DNA from 4 places in the Mangrovibacillus sp. Mu-81 genome. Region 3 is predicted to be linked to each of the others. Evidence: riboswitches for the same ligand, from Rfam matches in the RefSeq annotation. Region 3 holds a riboswitch; each other region holds the start of a gene.

Region 1 (4,215 bases), 110 kb from region 3:
ATGAGAAAGGAAATCCGAAGTATAAGTACAAATCTTACAGTTACATCAAGGGTTCGGCTACAGCGGATGAAATGAACAGTGCGGCTCAGTCACTCGCAGGTCTTTCTGAGAAGAACCTGTTCAACGTGGAAAAGATCCAGAATTTCGATATCAACGCGTAATGATCGTTGAAATTTAATGGGAAGGAGGACTATTAATAATGGCAAAAGTACTTGAACTTCAATTTAGAACGGATACAGGGAAATCGGCGAAAATCAGCCTCAACGACCCGATTGACCCGATTGATACCATCCAGGTGAAAGCGGCAATGGACAACCTGATCGCAACCGGCGTATTCGGCAGCTCAAGCGGCACACTGGTTAGCGTAGAAGGAGCACGCGTGGTTGAACGTAATGTAACGGATTATGAAGTTTTATAATAGATGAAGTAAGAGGCTGGGACAAAAGTGTTTTAGTCTATGTAAAACCCGAACTGATTTGAATTCCAGGATTCAAGTATGTTCGGGTTTTTTAATTGTTTTATTCAACAGTTCATTTGTTTTCAGTCTGTCCCAGCGGTTGATTGGAGTGCAAGACGAGGACTCCTGCGGGAAAAGTGACTAATGTGAGACCTGTCCAGCTCCGGCGGCTAGAGGCTCGAGGTCATAAGTCAATCAAGCCAACAAGGCAAAAAGCGCCTTTCCGGCTTGCTCGTCTTATGCTTGTCGCCTCTGAGCAAGCCGCCTCCGCTTTTCTAATTGTCCAGCTCCTGGGCTTAGAGGCACATTTCATAAGGCGACTCGTCCAAGAAGGCAAGGAACACCTTCGTTGCCGATTCGCCTTATGCCACACGCCTCTGAGCAAAGCCCCTCCGCTTTTCTAACCCGCAAGAGCGAATGCGATGAGGAGGCTCACGGGTCACCCGCGGAAAGCGAAGTCTTGCACGGAAATCATTAGCGGTATCTAGAGTCAACACTGATAATGTTCGAATTAGTAGTTGTTTTTTTGTTTTGTCCCAGCCTCTTCAAATTTGTTCAGTTTGTTCAGACGGCTGTTTGACAAACAAATGACCCTCATGGGAACGGCCATGCAAATTTAATCAAACGTTTGTTTAAACCCGCCAACCCCTTGTCGCAAAAGGTTTCCAGACCTTAATCATACGTTTGTTTAAATTTTTTGGATTGAAAAAGCTAGACCCTATTTTCAACAGCAGATGTTACAAGGAACATACTTCAAATGCAGCCGCCACCCTTAAAAAACTTCTCCACTGACTCTAAAGCAAAGAAACCGCTTACACAAGCATCCGCCAAAATCTCTTGTTGACTTTCCATATCAAACCATATAATATCACCTATAAGATAAAAAATTCGAAAATTAAATACTTTCAATTATCAAGAGTGACCGAGGGATCAGGCCCTATGACGTCCGGCAACCTCCAATGTGGAACGGTGCCAATTCCTGCAGAATGAATTTCATTCTGAGAGATAAGTCGAGATACATGAGCGATGCTTCTTTCAGTAATTGAAAGGGGCATTTTTTATTTTTAAAAGTACTGCAGCTTGGTTTAATAGGTAGAAATAAAAGGGGTGGTCAATGTGATTGAAATCAAAAACCTTGTAAAAGAATACAAGACAAAAAAGCAGACGATACTCGGTGTGGATAACGTTTCTGTCACCATACAAAAAGGGGAAGTCTTCGGCATCGTCGGCTACAGCGGTGCAGGGAAAAGTTCTCTCATCCGTTGTCTGAACCTGCTGGAAAAACCGACATCGGGTGAAATCATCATCGACGGACAGGATTTGACGAAGCTTTCTTCCAGGGATCTCCGTCTTGCACGACAGAAGATCTCCATGATTTTTCAGCACTTCCACCTCATCAAAGCGAAAACGGTGTATGAGAATCTTGCGTTCGCATTAAAAGCTGCCAAGGTCCCAAAGGCAGAAATCGGGCCGAGGGTGAACGAACTTTTAGAAATGGTCGGGTTAAGCGATAAAGCCCAGGCCTATCCCGCCCAGCTGAGCGGCGGGCAAAAGCAGCGCGTCGGAATTGCGAGGGCGCTTGCGAACAAGCCATCCGTGCTGCTGTGCGATGAAGCGACTTCCGCACTGGACCCGAGCACGACGAAATCGATCCTTAAACTATTGAAAGACATCAACAAACAGCTTGGATTGACGATCGTCCTCATCACGCACGAAATGGAAGTGGTGAAAGAAATCTGCGACAGGATGGCTGTCATGCAGGATGGCAGAATCGTTGAAGAAGGGGCGGTATACGACCTCTTTGCCAACCCGGTACAGCCGCTGACAAAGCAGTTCATCGAAAACATCCTGCAGTTTGAATTGCCGCCGCACTTATTGAACAGTCGGACAGGGAAATTGATCAAGATCCAGTTCAAGGGCTCGATCGCTGAAGAAAGTGTGGTATCGGAAGTATTCCAGAAATACAAAGTACGCGGCAATATCCTGCATGGGAAAATAGAATACATCCAGGAAACCCCGCTTGGGATTTTTATCATGGAGCTGATCGGCGATGAAGCTGAAATACAGGCGGCGATCCGCTACATAACCGCCAAAACACAAAGCCTGGAGGTGCTGGACCGTGCTGCCTGAATCATTGATTACGATTTTACCAGAGTTGAATAAAGCATTCCTCGAAACCGTCTATATGGTCGGCATTTCACTGGCTATCGCAATTTTACTCGGGATGCCGCTCGGTGTTCTGCTTTTCGTGACAGACAAGGGGCTTTTTTTACAGAATGGGTTCGTTAAGAAGATCGTCGGTTTTGTGGTGAACATGGTCCGTTCGGTTCCATTCATCATTTTATTGGTTGCACTGCTGCCGCTTACGAAACTATTGACGGGCACGACAATTGGACCGACAGCCGCATCCGTTTCATTGTCAGTTGCGGGGATCCCGTTTTTTGCAAGAATGGTTGAAACAGCACTGCGTGAGATCGATAAAGGTGTTATCGAAGCATCGGTGTCGGTCGGGGCGAGTCCATGGATGATCATCAAGGACGTCCTGCTTCCGGAAGCGAAACCGGCAGTCATACAGGCGATCACGATTACAACGATCAGCCTTGTTGCTTATTCCGCCATGGCAGGAATCGTAGGGGGAGGCGGAGTCGGCGATCTCGCCATCCGTTTCGGCTACTACCGCTACGACAATACAGTGATGATTACCACGGTCGTCGTGTTGATCTGCCTGGTGCAGCTCATCCAGTACACAGGGGATATTTTTGCAAGATTAGTAGATAAAAGATAATCAATTTAGGGGGAAGATTTCATGAAAAAGTGGATTTTATTTTTAGCAGCAGTATTAATCGTCAGCTTACTTGCAGCCTGCGGAGGCGAAGAGGCAAGCTCGGGGGAAAAGAAAGAGATAACCATCGGGGCGACATCCGGTCCTTACAGTGATATGGTTACAAAAGCGATCAAACCGGGGCTGGAAGAGAAAGGCTACACGGTAGAGGTGAAGGAATTCAGTGACTATATCCAGCCTAACAATGCATTGGCACAGGGTGATCTTGATGCGAATCTGTTCCAGCATAAAATCTACATGGAAACATTCGCAGAACAGCACGGCATGGAGCTTTCGGAAGTCATCGTCGTCCCGACAGCACCGATGGGGATCTACTCGAATAAATTCGATTCTCTGGATACCATCAAAGAAGGCAGCGCCATCTCTATCCCGAACGACCCGACCAACGCAGCACGTGCATTCCAAATCTTAGAGGACGCAGAGCTGATCACGTTGAAAGAGGGGACCGACCCATTGACGGTTTCTGAAAAGGACATCGATAAAAACGTGAAGAACCTTCAATTCAAGCCGATCGAAGCGGCTCAGCTTCCAAGAGCGGTCGAAAGTGTCGACTTATCAGCAGTACCGGGCAACTACGCACTTGCGGCGAAAATGGACTTACTGGATGCATTGCAGCTTGAGAATATGCCGGACCAATACCGCAACCGAGTTGTCATGAACACGAAAGACGTCGACTCACAGATCGCGAAAGACATCAAGGCGGTGGTTGAAGCCGATGAGTTTGAGAAGACTATTGATGAAGAATTCAAAGGATTCGGGAAGCCGGAGTGGATGGAATAGAGTTAGTTAACAGCCTAATAGTGAGGGACGGGCATCCATTTGCCTGTCCTTCTTTTTTATTTTTTTGCTTGTTCCAGCAGTTGATTGAAGTGCAAGACGAAGATTCCTGCTGGAAAAGAGAGCCAGGTGAGACCTG
Region 2 (4,215 bases), on a different contig from region 3:
AAGTAACAGTCGGCCACGGAGTCATTCTACATAGTTGTAAAATCAGAAAAAAGGCCTTGATCGGGATGGGATCGATCATCCTCGATAATGCCGAAATCGGCGAAGGTGCCTTCATCGGTGCCGGCAGCCTGGTTCCTCAAGGAAAGGTCATCCCGCCAAATACTCTTGCCTTTGGACGTCCGGCAAAAGTGGTGCGTGAATTGAACGATCATGACATCAGTGAAATGAAGCGGATTTCCAGGGAATACGCCGAGAAAGGTCAATATTATAAAAGCATCAAACCCTTTTAAGTCTTATACTTGTGATACCCAAACCACCTGCTGATTACTCGTGTTAAATTACGGGATGACTCCGTTAATTAGAAAAGCGGAAGGGCTTTGCTCAGAGGCGTGTGGCATAAGACGGACCGGCCAGGAAGGCGCGGACGGTTTGGCTTATGACATGTGCCTCTAAGCCCTGGAGCTGGACAATTCTCGAGTTAAATTTACTCTTTCTTATCAATTCAAAAAAACCAACACCCATTTCAAGTGTTGGTTTTTCTCATACCTGTTATTACTTTAGAGCCTCAGCCTTCAATACATCAGCTTTGTTTGTACGCTCCCATGGAAGATCAAGATCGTTGCGGCCAAAGTGTCCGTAAGCAGCTGTCTGCTTGTAAATCGGACGGCGAAGGTCGAGCATTCTGATGATTCCTGCAGGGCGCAAGTCAAAGTTGCTGCTTACGACATCAACCAATACATCTTCAGAAACTTTGCCTGTTCCGAATGTATCCACTGAGATCGATACCGGTTGTGCTACACCGATCGCATATGCCAATTGAACTTCACATTTTTCAGCGAGTCCGGCTGCTACGATATTTTTCGCTACATAACGAGCAGCATAAGCTGCTGAACGGTCAACTTTCGTTGCATCCTTACCAGAGAAAGCACCGCCGCCGTGGCGTGCATAACCGCCGTACGTGTCAACAATGATTTTACGGCCAGTAAGTCCTGCATCCCCTTGAGGTCCGCCAATAACGAAACGGCCAGTCGGGTTGATGAAGTACTTTGTTTTTTCATCAATCAGTTCTTTTGGAACAACCGGCTCGATGACATATTCTTTCAGGTTACGCTGGATTTGCTCCAGTGAAACTTCCGGATGGTGTTGAGTTGAGATAACGATTGTATCGATGCGGACTGGCTTATCGTTCTCATCATATTCAACCGTTACCTGCGTTTTACCGTCCGGACGAAGGTAAGGAAGAACTTCTTCTTTACGTACTTCGGTCAGCTGGCGTGAAAGTTTGTGTGCCAGTGAAATCGGAAGAGGCATAAGCTCTTTCGTTTCATTGCAGGCAAATCCGAACATCAGGCCCTGATCACCGGCGCCGATTGCGTCGATTTCAGCATCAGACATTTGTCCTTCGCGTGCTTCAAGCGCTTGATCTACACCTAGTGCGATATCAGCAGACTGCTCATCGATCGATGTAAGTACGGCACATGTTTCTGCATCGAAACCATATTTCGCACGGGTATATCCGATTCCGCGGATTGTTTCCCGAACGATTTTTGGGATATCGACATACGTATTTGTAGTGATTTCACCTGCAACAAGTACAAGACCTGTCGTGACAGATGTTTCACATGCTACACGGGCATTCGGATCATTCGTGAGAATAGCATCAAGAATGGAATCGGAAATTTGATCACAAATTTTATCTGGATGTCCTTCCGTTACGGACTCAGATGTAAACAGACGACGTTTCGTTGACATTAAGGTTCCTCCTTAAGCATATTTGCCGGTCTTCACCGACAAAACATTCAAACAGATACGGTACTCATTTCCCTAAGTAGTATGAAGTAAACATGGTTTTTTTATAAGGAAAACGCCATGATATAAAAACATGACATTTAATCACTTGTGCTCCACTATAAAACAGAAAAAACCCTTCCTCTCGAAAAGCATAAAGAGGAAAGGTTTCACATCATAGCCGCGCCTTTTCTCTCTTATCGTTCAAGGTTATCCACCTTGCCTCAGTTTAGCACCTTCGCTTCATGGGACCTTCCCCATTCGGAAAGATCAAGAATCTATTTAGCAGGTTGCTGGGTTTCATAGGGTCTGCTCCCTCCACCAGCTCAGGATAAGAGTATCCGTTCAAGGTACAATAATAACGTTAACAATACAGGGTGTCAAACACTTTTTTATAAGAAAAGATTAACAGCAGGCATCCCTATAATCTCTTAATCCATTGAACCAGATCATGAGTGACATTTATATAAGAAGAAAGGAAGAAACGTGGGTAAATGTATGAAGAAATTTTCATGGATAAGCATAAACTGCTTAGATAGGATGAAATCCGTTATATTTTTTAAGAAAATTGTTACAAATTTAAGTCACATAATAAAAAACATCTAAATAGTATAGACTAATAAATTGATTGTGTTATACTATTTTTGAAAAGAAACAATAAAGGGGTATTTAAATTTATATAAAGGAAGGGTTCTAATGAATTCAGTGAGCATGTCTAATGAGTTAACAGAATTACTTAACGGTCAAAACATCAAAAATCAACTATCTGTTTCACAATTAGTGGAAAAAGTTCTTCATAGAAATGAAGGCGCTTTAACTTCTTCAGGTGCGGTCAGAGCTGAAACCGGTAAATATACAGGGCGCTCTCCTAAAGATAAGTTCATTGTCGAGGAGCCTTCAACCAAAGATAAAATCGATTGGGGATCTGTAAATCAGCCGATCTCCGCTGAATCATTCGATAAATTATATCATAAAGTTCTTGAATACTTAAAAGAAAAAGAAGAAGTATTCGTATTTAACGGATTTGCCGGTGCAGATCCAAAACATAGACTTCCAATCCAGGTCATCAATGAATTTGCATGGCATAATCTCTTTGCCCATCAACTGTTCATCCGACCGGCTGCGGAAGAGCTAAATTCACATAAATCTGAGTTCACAATCGTTTCAGCACCTAACTTTAAGGCAGACCCAGCTGTAGACGGCACCAACTCTGAAACTTTCATCATCGTTTCATTCGAGAAGCGGGTCGTACTGATTGGCGGGACTGAATATGCAGGAGAAATGAAGAAATCCATTTTCTCTGTCATGAATTACATGCTTCCTGAATCCGACATCCTTTCCATGCACTGTTCTGCAAACGTAGGGCGTGAAGGTGATGTAGCGTTATTCTTCGGCCTTTCCGGTACCGGGAAAACGACTTTATCAGCCGACCCCAACCGCCGTCTGATCGGGGATGACGAACACGGCTGGTCCCCGAACGGCGTATTCAATATCGAAGGCGGATGCTACGCGAAATGCATTGGTCTGACACGTGAGAAAGAACCTCAAATCTATGACGCCATCCGCTTCGGATCCGTGTTGGAAAACGTAGTGCTCGATGAAGACTCGCGCATTCCTGATTATGAGGATAACACATTGACTGAAAATACACGTGCTGCCTACCCGCTGCAGGCAATGGATAACATAGTGGAGCCAAGCATCGCAGGACACCCAAATACAATCGTATTCCTGACTGCGGATGCATTCGGGGTATTGCCTCCGATCAGCAAGCTGACGAAAGAGCAGGCAATGTATCACTTCCTTAGCGGCTATACATCCAAACTGGCAGGAACCGAGCGCGGCATCACTTCGCCGCAGGCAACTTTCTCAACATGCTTCGGTTCTCCGTTTCTTCCGCTTGCTGCGACCCGTTACGCAGAAATGCTCGGAAAGAAAATCGATGAGCACAATGCTGAAGTGTATCTCGTCAACACCGGCTGGACTGGTGGAGAATATGGTGCAGGCAGCCGCATGAAGCTCTCCTACACACGCGCGATGGTGCAGGCAGCACTTGAAGGCGAACTGACAAACGTTGAAACCGAAACAGACGAAATCTTCGGCCTGAACATTCCAGTCCATGTACCGGGAGTACCTGATGAAGTCCTCCTTCCGATCAGAACATGGTCAAATGAAAAAGCGTACAAAGTAAAGGCAGCCGAACTTGCACGCCAATTCAACAACAACTTCAAGAAGTTCACAAACGTACCAGCTGAAATCGAAGCCAAAGGCGGACCGGCAGTAAAATAACGATGATCAACCGCAACTGATCAGTCAAACACTTTCCAAGTGTCTGGCTGGTCGGTTTTTTTGTTTGGAATAGGAGATAAATTCAATTTTCCTGCTTTCCGGCCTGTTTCTAAATAAAAAAGAGGATTTCTCCTCTTTTCC
Region 3 (4,215 bases):
TCCCAAATCGGTACGCCCGATCCGTTCACACCGACTTTTACCACTTTTTTATCTGCTGAACCGGAGGCACTGTCTCCCGAGCATCCGCTCAAAACGAGGGTGAATAATAATATGGCGATACTGGCTAAACTGATTGATTTTTTCATGATATTCTCTCCTATCTTCTTCTGATGACTTTCGATAATGTATTTCCCGCGGTCTGAAGACCTTGGACCATCACGATTAGTATAATGACGGTCACGATCATGACGGATGTTTCAAATCTCTGATAGCCATATGCGATGGCGAGGTCGCCGAGTCCTCCGCCGCCGACTGCCCCGGCCATGGCCGACGCCCCGACCAGCCCGATGGTCGCAATCGTGATATTGAGGACCAGTGTACTCAGGGCTTCCGGAATGAGGATCCCGAAGATGATCTGCCAAGGACCTGCACCCATGGATTCCGCTGCTTCTATCACGCCCGGCTCCACTTCTAGGAGCGAGCTCTCTACTAGTCTGGCAATATACGGTGCCGCAAACACGACAAGGGGGACAACCGCCGCAGCCGTTCCGATCGAGGTTCCCACTACCAATCTTGTAAATGGGATGATCGCCACCATCAAGATGATGAACGGAACCGAACGGAACACGTTGATGATGCTGCTCAGCACGGAGAAAATCGCTTTATTCTCAAGTAAATGACCCTTCCTGGTGACGACGACGATGATGCCGAGCGGAAGCCCGATCAATGTGGCAAATAACAATGAGAACGAGACCATCGCCACTGTATCCCACGTAGCTTCAATGATTCTCGGCCAAAATAACTCCCAATTAACTTGCACGTTTCTCCACCTCACTCACGAATAGCCGCTTCTGCCAATACTGTAAAATCTCTTCCGTTTCCTTCTCACTTCCAATGATCTGTACGATGAGATTCCCAAACGGCTTCCCTTGAAGCTCTGTGATCTGCCCGAATAATACATTGATGTGGGCACTGAAAGCTTTTGCCGTTTCGGATAAAATCGGTACGCCGGTAGAATCTCCTTTGAAAATCAAGCGGCAAATGCGCCCTTGTTTACTGTCATTCAATTTATCGAGTACCGACGCCGGCAGCTGATCGTTCATGACGCTCTTCACGAAATTTCTCGTCGTTGGGGTCTGAGGATTGGAAAAGATATCGAAGACGCTTCCTTCCTCGACGATTTCCCCATTCTCCATCACCGCCACTTTGTCACAGATTTCGCGGATCACCTGCATTTCATGGGTGATCATCACAATCGTGATGCCGTACTCTTTGTTGATACGTTTCAGCAGGTTCAGGATCGATTCCGTCGTTTGCGGATCGAGGGCTGATGTCGCCTCGTCACAAAGCAGGATTGAAGGGGATGTTGCCAATGCCCTTGCAATACCCACCCTTTGCTTCTGTCCGCCAGACAGTTCATCAGGATAGTGCTTCGCTTTGTCTTCAAGCCCGACAAATGCCAATAATTCTTGTACTCTCTGATTGATTTTTTCCTTCGGCCATTTTGCCAGTTTCAGAGGATAGGCGATATTCCCCGAAACGGTCCGGGACTGAAACAGATTAAAATGCTGAAAGATCATCCCGATCCGGTGGCGTTCTTTCCTGAGATCGGCCGCCGACTGCTCTTTTAGGCTGCGGTCTTCGATCAAAACATCTCCGGAGGTCGGCTTTTCCAAATGATTGAGGCAGCGGACGAGTGTGCTTTTCCCGGCGCCGCTGAATCCGATGACCCCATATATTTCTCCCTTTTCCACCTGGAAGGATACATCCTTCAACGCAGTGAACGGTCCATCCTTCGTTTCAAATACTTTCGTAACATTCTGAACTCTGATCATACAGGTGTTGCTCCTCTCTCTATGAATCTTCTTGATGCCGGCAGGTAAGGACATGGATGAAAATAAAAAGTGCCCCCCTTCATAAGAAGAGAGGCACAAATATGTATATGTCCCGCTCTTCTCATCTTTCAAGTCACGTGACTTGATGGAATTGGCACGGTATTCATAAAGAACCCGTTGCCGAGGTATCGCAGGGCCAGTCCCTCCACCTCTCTGGATAAGAAGATATCGCTTTATTAAATTAAAATAGTGCTGTAATTAAGTATTATGGTAATGGTAAAAGATTCTGGTTGAATTGTCAATCATGAATTTGAAGATTGTTGACTTTTCATTCCGCTGTTGATTTCCGTGCAAGACTTCGCTATGCGGGTAGTTGGTGAATTCTTAATAAAAGCAAAAAAAGAGCAGGAGGGAATTCTCCAGCTCTACATTGATTATTTATTAACTCGTTACTTCTTCCTTCTCACGGATCTTCTTTTTCATCCGGTCGCGGTCACGTTCAAGGATCGGCTTCAGGTACTTACCTGTGTAAGATCCTTTGGCTTCTGCCACTTTTTCAGGGGTTCCGCTGGCGATGATGGTACCGCCCTTGTCTCCTCCTTCAGGACCAAGGTCGACAATATAGTCAGCCGCTTTGATGACGTCCAGATTGTGTTCGATGACAAGCACCGTATCCCCGTTTTCAACCAGGCGCTGAAGGACGACAAGGAGTCTTGCGATGTCATCGACATGAAGACCGGTTGTCGGCTCATCCAGGATATAGAGTGAACGGCCCGTTGAACGGCGATGCAGCTCGGATGCCAGCTTGACACGCTGTGCTTCCCCTCCGGAAAGGGTCGTCGCCGGCTGGCCAAGTGTGATATATCCCAGCCCGACATCAAAGATCGTTTGCAGCTTGCGTTTGATTTTCGGGATGTTTTCGAAGAACTTCACCGCATCTTCGACTGTCATTTCGAGGACGTCTGCAATATTCCTGTCCTTGTATTTAACTTCAAGCGTTTCACGGTTGTATCGTTTACCATGGCAAACTTCACATGGGACATACACATCCGGAAGAAAGTGCATTTCGATCTTGATGATCCCGTCACCGCGGCAGGCTTCGCATCTTCCGCCTTTTACATTGAAGCTGAAGCGTCCTTTTTTATATCCGCGCACTTTGGCTTCATTGGTTGTCGCGAAGACATCACGGATATCATCGAATACACCTGTATAGGTGGCAGGATTCGATCTCGGGGTGCGTCCGATCGGCGACTGATCGATATCGATGACTTTGTCGAGATGGTCGATCCCTTTCACTTCTTTGTGCTCACCTGGTTTGGTTTTGGCATTATGAAGCTTCTGCGCCAGGGATTTGTGAAGAATCTCATTGATCAGTGTACTTTTCCCGGAACCGGAAACGCCTGTGACCGCCGTAAAGACGCCGAGAGGAAACTTCGCCTTCACGTTGTTCAAGTTATTTTCCTTTGCGCCGACAATTTCAAGATATCTTCCATCCGGCTTCCGTCTTTCCTGAGGGAGAGGGATGAATCTCTTTCCGGATAAATATTGACCTGTTAAGGATTTATTGTCACCCATGACTTCTTCAGGTGTTCCTGCAGAGATGACTTCGCCACCGTGCACTCCTGCACCAGGACCGATATCAATCAGATAATCGGCAGCAAGCATCGTATCCTCGTCATGTTCGACGACAATCAATGTGTTGCCGATATCACGCATATTTTTGAGTGTATCGATCAAGCGGTCATTGTCCCGCTGATGCAGCCCGATGGATGGCTCATCGAGAATATACAGGACCCCCGTCAGGCGAGACCCGATCTGGGTTGCCAGACGGATACGCTGTGCTTCCCCTCCTGAAAGGGTTCCGGCGGCACGGCTTAACGTCAGATAATCAAGGCCTACGTTCACAAGGAAACCGAGACGTTCGCGGATTTCCCTCAGAATCAGCCTTGCAATTTTCATATCTTTTTCGGAAAGTTCAAGCTGAGCAAAGAAATTGTCTGCTTCCTCAATCGAGAATGCAGTCACCTCCCCGACGTGAAGGGAATCCACCTTCACCGCCAGACTTTCTTCCTTCAGGCGGTGGCCGTTACAAGTTGGACAGTCCTGCTGTGCCATATACTTCTCCATCTGCTCCCGGATATAGTCAGAGCTTGTTTCGCGGTATCGGCGCTCTATATTTCTCATGACCCCTTCAAAACGAAGATAATTTTCACGCACCTGACCGAAGTCGTTTTCGTAACGGAAATAGATCTCATCTTTGCCGGAGCCTTTTAGGATTTTATCCATCTTATCTTTCGGAATATCCTTGACCGGTACGTCCATCGGGATGCTGTAGTGGTTACAGACCGCTTTCAGCAGGGACGGGTAGTATTGTGAACTG
Region 4 (4,215 bases), on a different contig from region 3:
TGCCTAATGTAGTTATTTCTCCTTTATCCGTGATTCCTTGAAAACCGGCGGCCACGACGATTCGTCCTTTTGATAACTCCGATTTTATCCGATCGGTATCGATCGAGGTAATCTTGGCATTCCCAAATACTCCGTCCGTTTGGATTCCCGCCTGTCTGCCTGTCAGGGATACGGCTTCCAGCCCCGTATGCTGCAGGGCCATGGTCAAAAGGGAGATCGTCACCTGCTCGCCGGTACTTAAGAGCATATCCATTTCTCTCTTGCTTTGCTTTGCAGAGAGTTCCCCTGCCAATCTTACGAGTGTATCCGTCGTTTTATTCATTGCTGATACTACTGCGACAACATCATGGCCTTTTTCTCTTTCCTTCATGACATGAAAGACCATACGTTTGATTCGATCTGTTGAACCAACAGAGGTTCCACCAAACTTTTGAACAATCATACTCAATGATACCCCTACTTTCTATCAGACCATATTTATTAAAGATTACTTCTGGGAAATTGCAGCTCCAGTCTTCGCTTCATTTTCCAAAGGAATTTCATCCAGAATAGACACAGCTTGAATATGATCATGCGTCCGAAGAAGCGATTCCAGTGTATGTTTCCTGCCTTCAACAAATACGTACAAGTAATCGCCAAGCTGAATATGATCCTTTAAAGTGAACGATGAAATCCAGTTTTGATAATCATCCTCTTCACGGATTCTCAGAACCCATTGGCGGCTGCTCTCAACCTGAACCTCCCCGGTCCTCGCTATGCTTTCGGCAGAGGCCGTGTACTTCCTCTCTATCAACGACAGAAAATCTTCTACCATGGCGCTGCCTGTAGGCAATTTTCCAGCTCCTGGACCAAGCAGGGTAATCCTCCCTACAAGACTACCCTTTAGAGATATGGCATTTTCTACATCCTCCACACCGTAAAAAGGATGGGTGTCATGAACCAGGATGGGCTCTACTTCACCTTTGATACGGTCAATTGAATCCCTCAAGAGAGAACCTGCATGCTTGAACCGCAATCGAAAAGATTCCGCTGCCTGGATCCACTCTGCAGTCAGGTGGGATATCCCCTTACGTCGAATATTCTTCCAATCGGGCTGTCTGCCAAAGGCTGTTTGACTTAAAATCAGCAATTTATAGAACGCATCATGACCTTCGATATCATTTGTCGGATCGGCTTCAGCGTAGCCCTTCTCCTGAGCAATCTTTAAGGCTGTATCAAAGGCAAGGCCTCTATTTCTCATTTGAGATAAGATGAAGTTGGACGTCCCATTTAAAATCCCTTGAATTTGTCTGATTTCATTCACCTTCAGAAGCTGCCTGATACTGCCGATCACCGGTATTCCCCCGGCTGTCGTCGCTTCAAATCCAACCGATACCCCGTTCCTTTCCGCTTTTTCCAATAGCCCGGGACCATATTTGGCAAACATCGCTTTATTGGCCGTGACGATATGAACTCCCTTCTCAATGGCTTCGGTTAAATACGTAAAGCTCGGCTCCTCCCCCACGATCGCTTCAAAGATGACGTGCAGGTCCGGGATATCCAGAATGTCTTGGAAATCCGTTGTGACGTTGATGGATGGATCAATGTCCCTCTCTTTTGCGGGATCTTTTATAAGAATCGCCCTTACCTTCACCTCTTTACCCAGTACTTCCTTCAATCTGTCCTGATGAGTATCGATTGCTTCACAGACTCCTTGCCCTACCGTTCCGAAACCCAGAATTGCCACATTAATCGTTGACATGATTCAGCCTCCTATTATCGAATTTTCACTTTATACTTAAGAATTGATTCATTCCATGAAGATCCACTTGAGGGAAGTGAGAGCGGAAAAGAAGAGGGTATACAGAAAAGCCCTCTTCTATTAAGAAGAGGGCTAAATAATCATGCTCCTCCCCTTATCTTCCAGATCCGTATGGAATCTGTAGGAATTGGCACCTTTACAGTCTGATCCTGCAGGTTGCCGGGCTTCATCGGGCCTATCCCTCCGCCGCTCTTGATAAGAGTTATAATGTTTGGTTTTGGTATTACTTGCTATTTGAGTATGAATTGGATTATAAAGAGGATTCATTGCCTCGTCAATACTATTTTTAGTATTTTTAAAAAATTCTTTCTAATGACACAGATAATATCATTACCTATCGGTTTACTATGATATTTAAACGTATGCGGTGGAACCAGTAACCAGTAACTTGAAAAACAATCCACAGCCTAAAGCTACCCAAGATAACTTTCTGCCATTATTTAATTCCCCGATGCAATTAGGATCTAAACCGATACCCCACACCCCAAATTGTTTCAATAAACACAGGCGACGAAGGTTCCTCCTCAATCTTCTCCCGGATCTTCCTGATATGCACCGTAACCGTCGTCAAATCCCCTAAAGAGTCATACCCCCAAATCCGTTCAAACAGATGTTCTTTGCTGAAGACTCTGTTTGGGTTAGTGGCCAGAAAATACAGAAGGTCGAATTCTTTGGCGGTCACGATTTTTTCTTCTGAGTCGACGAATACTCTGCGGGAGTCCGGATCGATGACGAGGTTCCGGATTTCGATCACTTTTTTCATGTCACGGTTGATCAAGCGTTCGTATCTGGCAATATGAGCTTTTACCCGTGCGACGAGTTCACTGGGGGTGAAGGGTTTGACGATGTAGTCATCGGCTCCGCGGTCGAAGCCCCTGATTTTGTCGATGTCTTCTTTTCTTGCAGTGACCATTAAGATCGGGATGTCGAGAAATTCCCTGAGCTCCTTGCATAGCTGGAATCCGTCCGTATCCGGCAGCATCAGATCAAGCAGAATGAGGCTATATGTGTTGATCCTAGCAAGGGCAAGCCCCTCTCCGCCTGTCGATGCCAGGTCACAAGCAAAGCCGCTCACATCGAGATAGTCCCTTTCGAGTTCCGCGATATCCTTCTCATCTTCAATGATCAGTATGTTTTGCATGATCCTTCACCTTTTTCAATGTAAAATAAATGCTTGTTCCTATACCCGGCTTACTTTCTGCCCAAATGCTCCCGCCGTGCCCTTCTATGATTTTTTTGGCAATGGACAGGCCAAGCCCGCTTCCTCCTGTGGCGGAGTTTCTCGAGATGTCCGTCCTGTAGAAGCTGTCAAAGATACGGGGCAGTTCCGTTTCCGGTATCCCGCTCCCATTATCCTGAATCTCCACCTTGACATCATACTCAAGCTCCGTGAGGATGACCTGAATTTCTTTCTGTTCTTTATTCATATACTTTAAACTGTTTTGCGTGATATTCTTGACGACCCGGTCCAGCTTTTCCCTGTCAGCTTCAACGAGATAAGAACCTGACCTTTCATAGGATAGCAGCGCTTCACCGTGTTCCTTTTCAAGAGTAAAGGAAAGTTCGTCGATGAAATCATCAAAATACGCATCAAGGTGGACCTTTTCAAATTGAAACGGCAATTGGTCCATATCCAGCTTCGAATATAGGAACAGTTCATCGATGAGTCCGTCCATATCATGGGCATTCTTCTTGATCTTGGCCATGTATCGGTTCAGCTTGTCTGGAGTGCCGGCGATGCCATCTTCGATCCCGCTCACATACCCTTTGATCGAGGTTAACGGTGTTTTCAAGTCATGGGAAATGCTCGCGATAAGCTCCTGACGATTCAGCTCGTATTGCCTTTGAACCGTCTCTGCTTCCTTCAGCTTCAGGCGCATCTCTTCAAATGTATTCGATAATTGCCCCAATTCATCCTTCTTGTCAGACGCCACACTAACATCAAGATCCCCTTCACTGATCTTTCGTGCTGCGAACGACAACTTCTTGATCGGTTCTATGATGCTCTTTGACATAAAATAGGTCAGCAACCCGTTCGTCAAGACTAAAATGACCACCAGCGCACCGAAGCGGAGAGTCAGGAAAGTTTGCAGATTCTTCCCATTCAATACATAAAAGAACACATATCCAACCACGATTTCCACGATTAGAAGACTGACAAGGGGAATGACAATCATTCCGATATTCGATAAGAGCAGCCTCTTCTTTATCGACATGCCATCACCTGCTTTCCATACAATGTGAACCTGGGCTGCCGTTACTGACAGCCCCTTCTGTTACTTCTCCATTATTCGTCCATCTTCTATATATAATACCCGGTCACAGAGATGGAGGACCCGTTCATCATGGGTGACCATCAGTGCAGCCTTGTTTCTTGATTTGACCTCTTTCGCAATCATCTCGACCACCTTTTT

The links. Region 3 has a riboswitch for S-adenosylmethionine ahead of V6B33_RS04665 (methionine ABC transporter ATP-binding protein). Riboswitches for the same ligand answer to the same signal wherever they lie in the genome.
Region 1: linked by a shared signal. The riboswitch ahead of V6B33_RS05155 (methionine ABC transporter ATP-binding protein) and the one ahead of V6B33_RS04665 (methionine ABC transporter ATP-binding protein) in region 3 are both predicted to bind S-adenosylmethionine.
Region 2: linked by a shared signal. The riboswitch ahead of metK (methionine adenosyltransferase) and the one ahead of V6B33_RS04665 (methionine ABC transporter ATP-binding protein) in region 3 are both predicted to bind S-adenosylmethionine.
Region 4: linked by a shared signal. The riboswitch ahead of V6B33_RS00445 (homoserine dehydrogenase) and the one ahead of V6B33_RS04665 (methionine ABC transporter ATP-binding protein) in region 3 are both predicted to bind S-adenosylmethionine.

What each region holds. Positions count from the first base shown of each region.
Region 1 is NZ_JBAJHU010000002.1:296,619-300,833, reverse strand. It holds gene V6B33_RS05165 (DUF1659 domain-containing protein) at 1-161, shown strand, start outside; gene V6B33_RS05160 (DUF2922 domain-containing protein) at 200-418, shown strand; SAM riboswitch class I at 1,364-1,469, shown strand; gene V6B33_RS05155 (methionine ABC transporter ATP-binding protein) at 1,574-2,587, shown strand; gene V6B33_RS05150 (methionine ABC transporter permease) at 2,577-3,242, shown strand; gene V6B33_RS05145 (MetQ/NlpA family ABC transporter substrate-binding protein) at 3,264-4,079, shown strand.
Region 2 is NZ_JBAJHU010000014.1:35,359-39,573, forward strand. It holds gene V6B33_RS19575 (gamma carbonic anhydrase) at 1-290, shown strand, start outside; gene metK (methionine adenosyltransferase) at 553-1,752, opposite strand; SAM riboswitch class I at 1,983-2,126, opposite strand; gene pckA (phosphoenolpyruvate carboxykinase (ATP)) at 2,485-4,074, shown strand.
Region 3 is NZ_JBAJHU010000002.1:186,355-190,569, forward strand. It holds gene V6B33_RS04655 (MetQ/NlpA family ABC transporter substrate-binding protein) at 1-146, opposite strand, end outside; gene V6B33_RS04660 (methionine ABC transporter permease) at 158-820, opposite strand; gene V6B33_RS04665 (methionine ABC transporter ATP-binding protein) at 810-1,835, opposite strand; SAM riboswitch class I at 1,954-2,059, opposite strand; gene uvrA (excinuclease ABC subunit UvrA) at 2,277-4,215, opposite strand, start outside.
Region 4 is NZ_JBAJHU010000001.1:85,041-89,255, reverse strand. It holds gene V6B33_RS00450 (aspartate kinase) at 1-442, opposite strand, end outside; gene V6B33_RS00445 (homoserine dehydrogenase) at 488-1,741, opposite strand; SAM riboswitch class I at 1,893-2,003, opposite strand; gene V6B33_RS00440 (response regulator transcription factor) at 2,259-2,942, opposite strand; gene V6B33_RS00435 (sensor histidine kinase) at 2,920-4,017, opposite strand; gene V6B33_RS00430 (ABC transporter ATP-binding protein) at 4,078-4,215, opposite strand, start outside.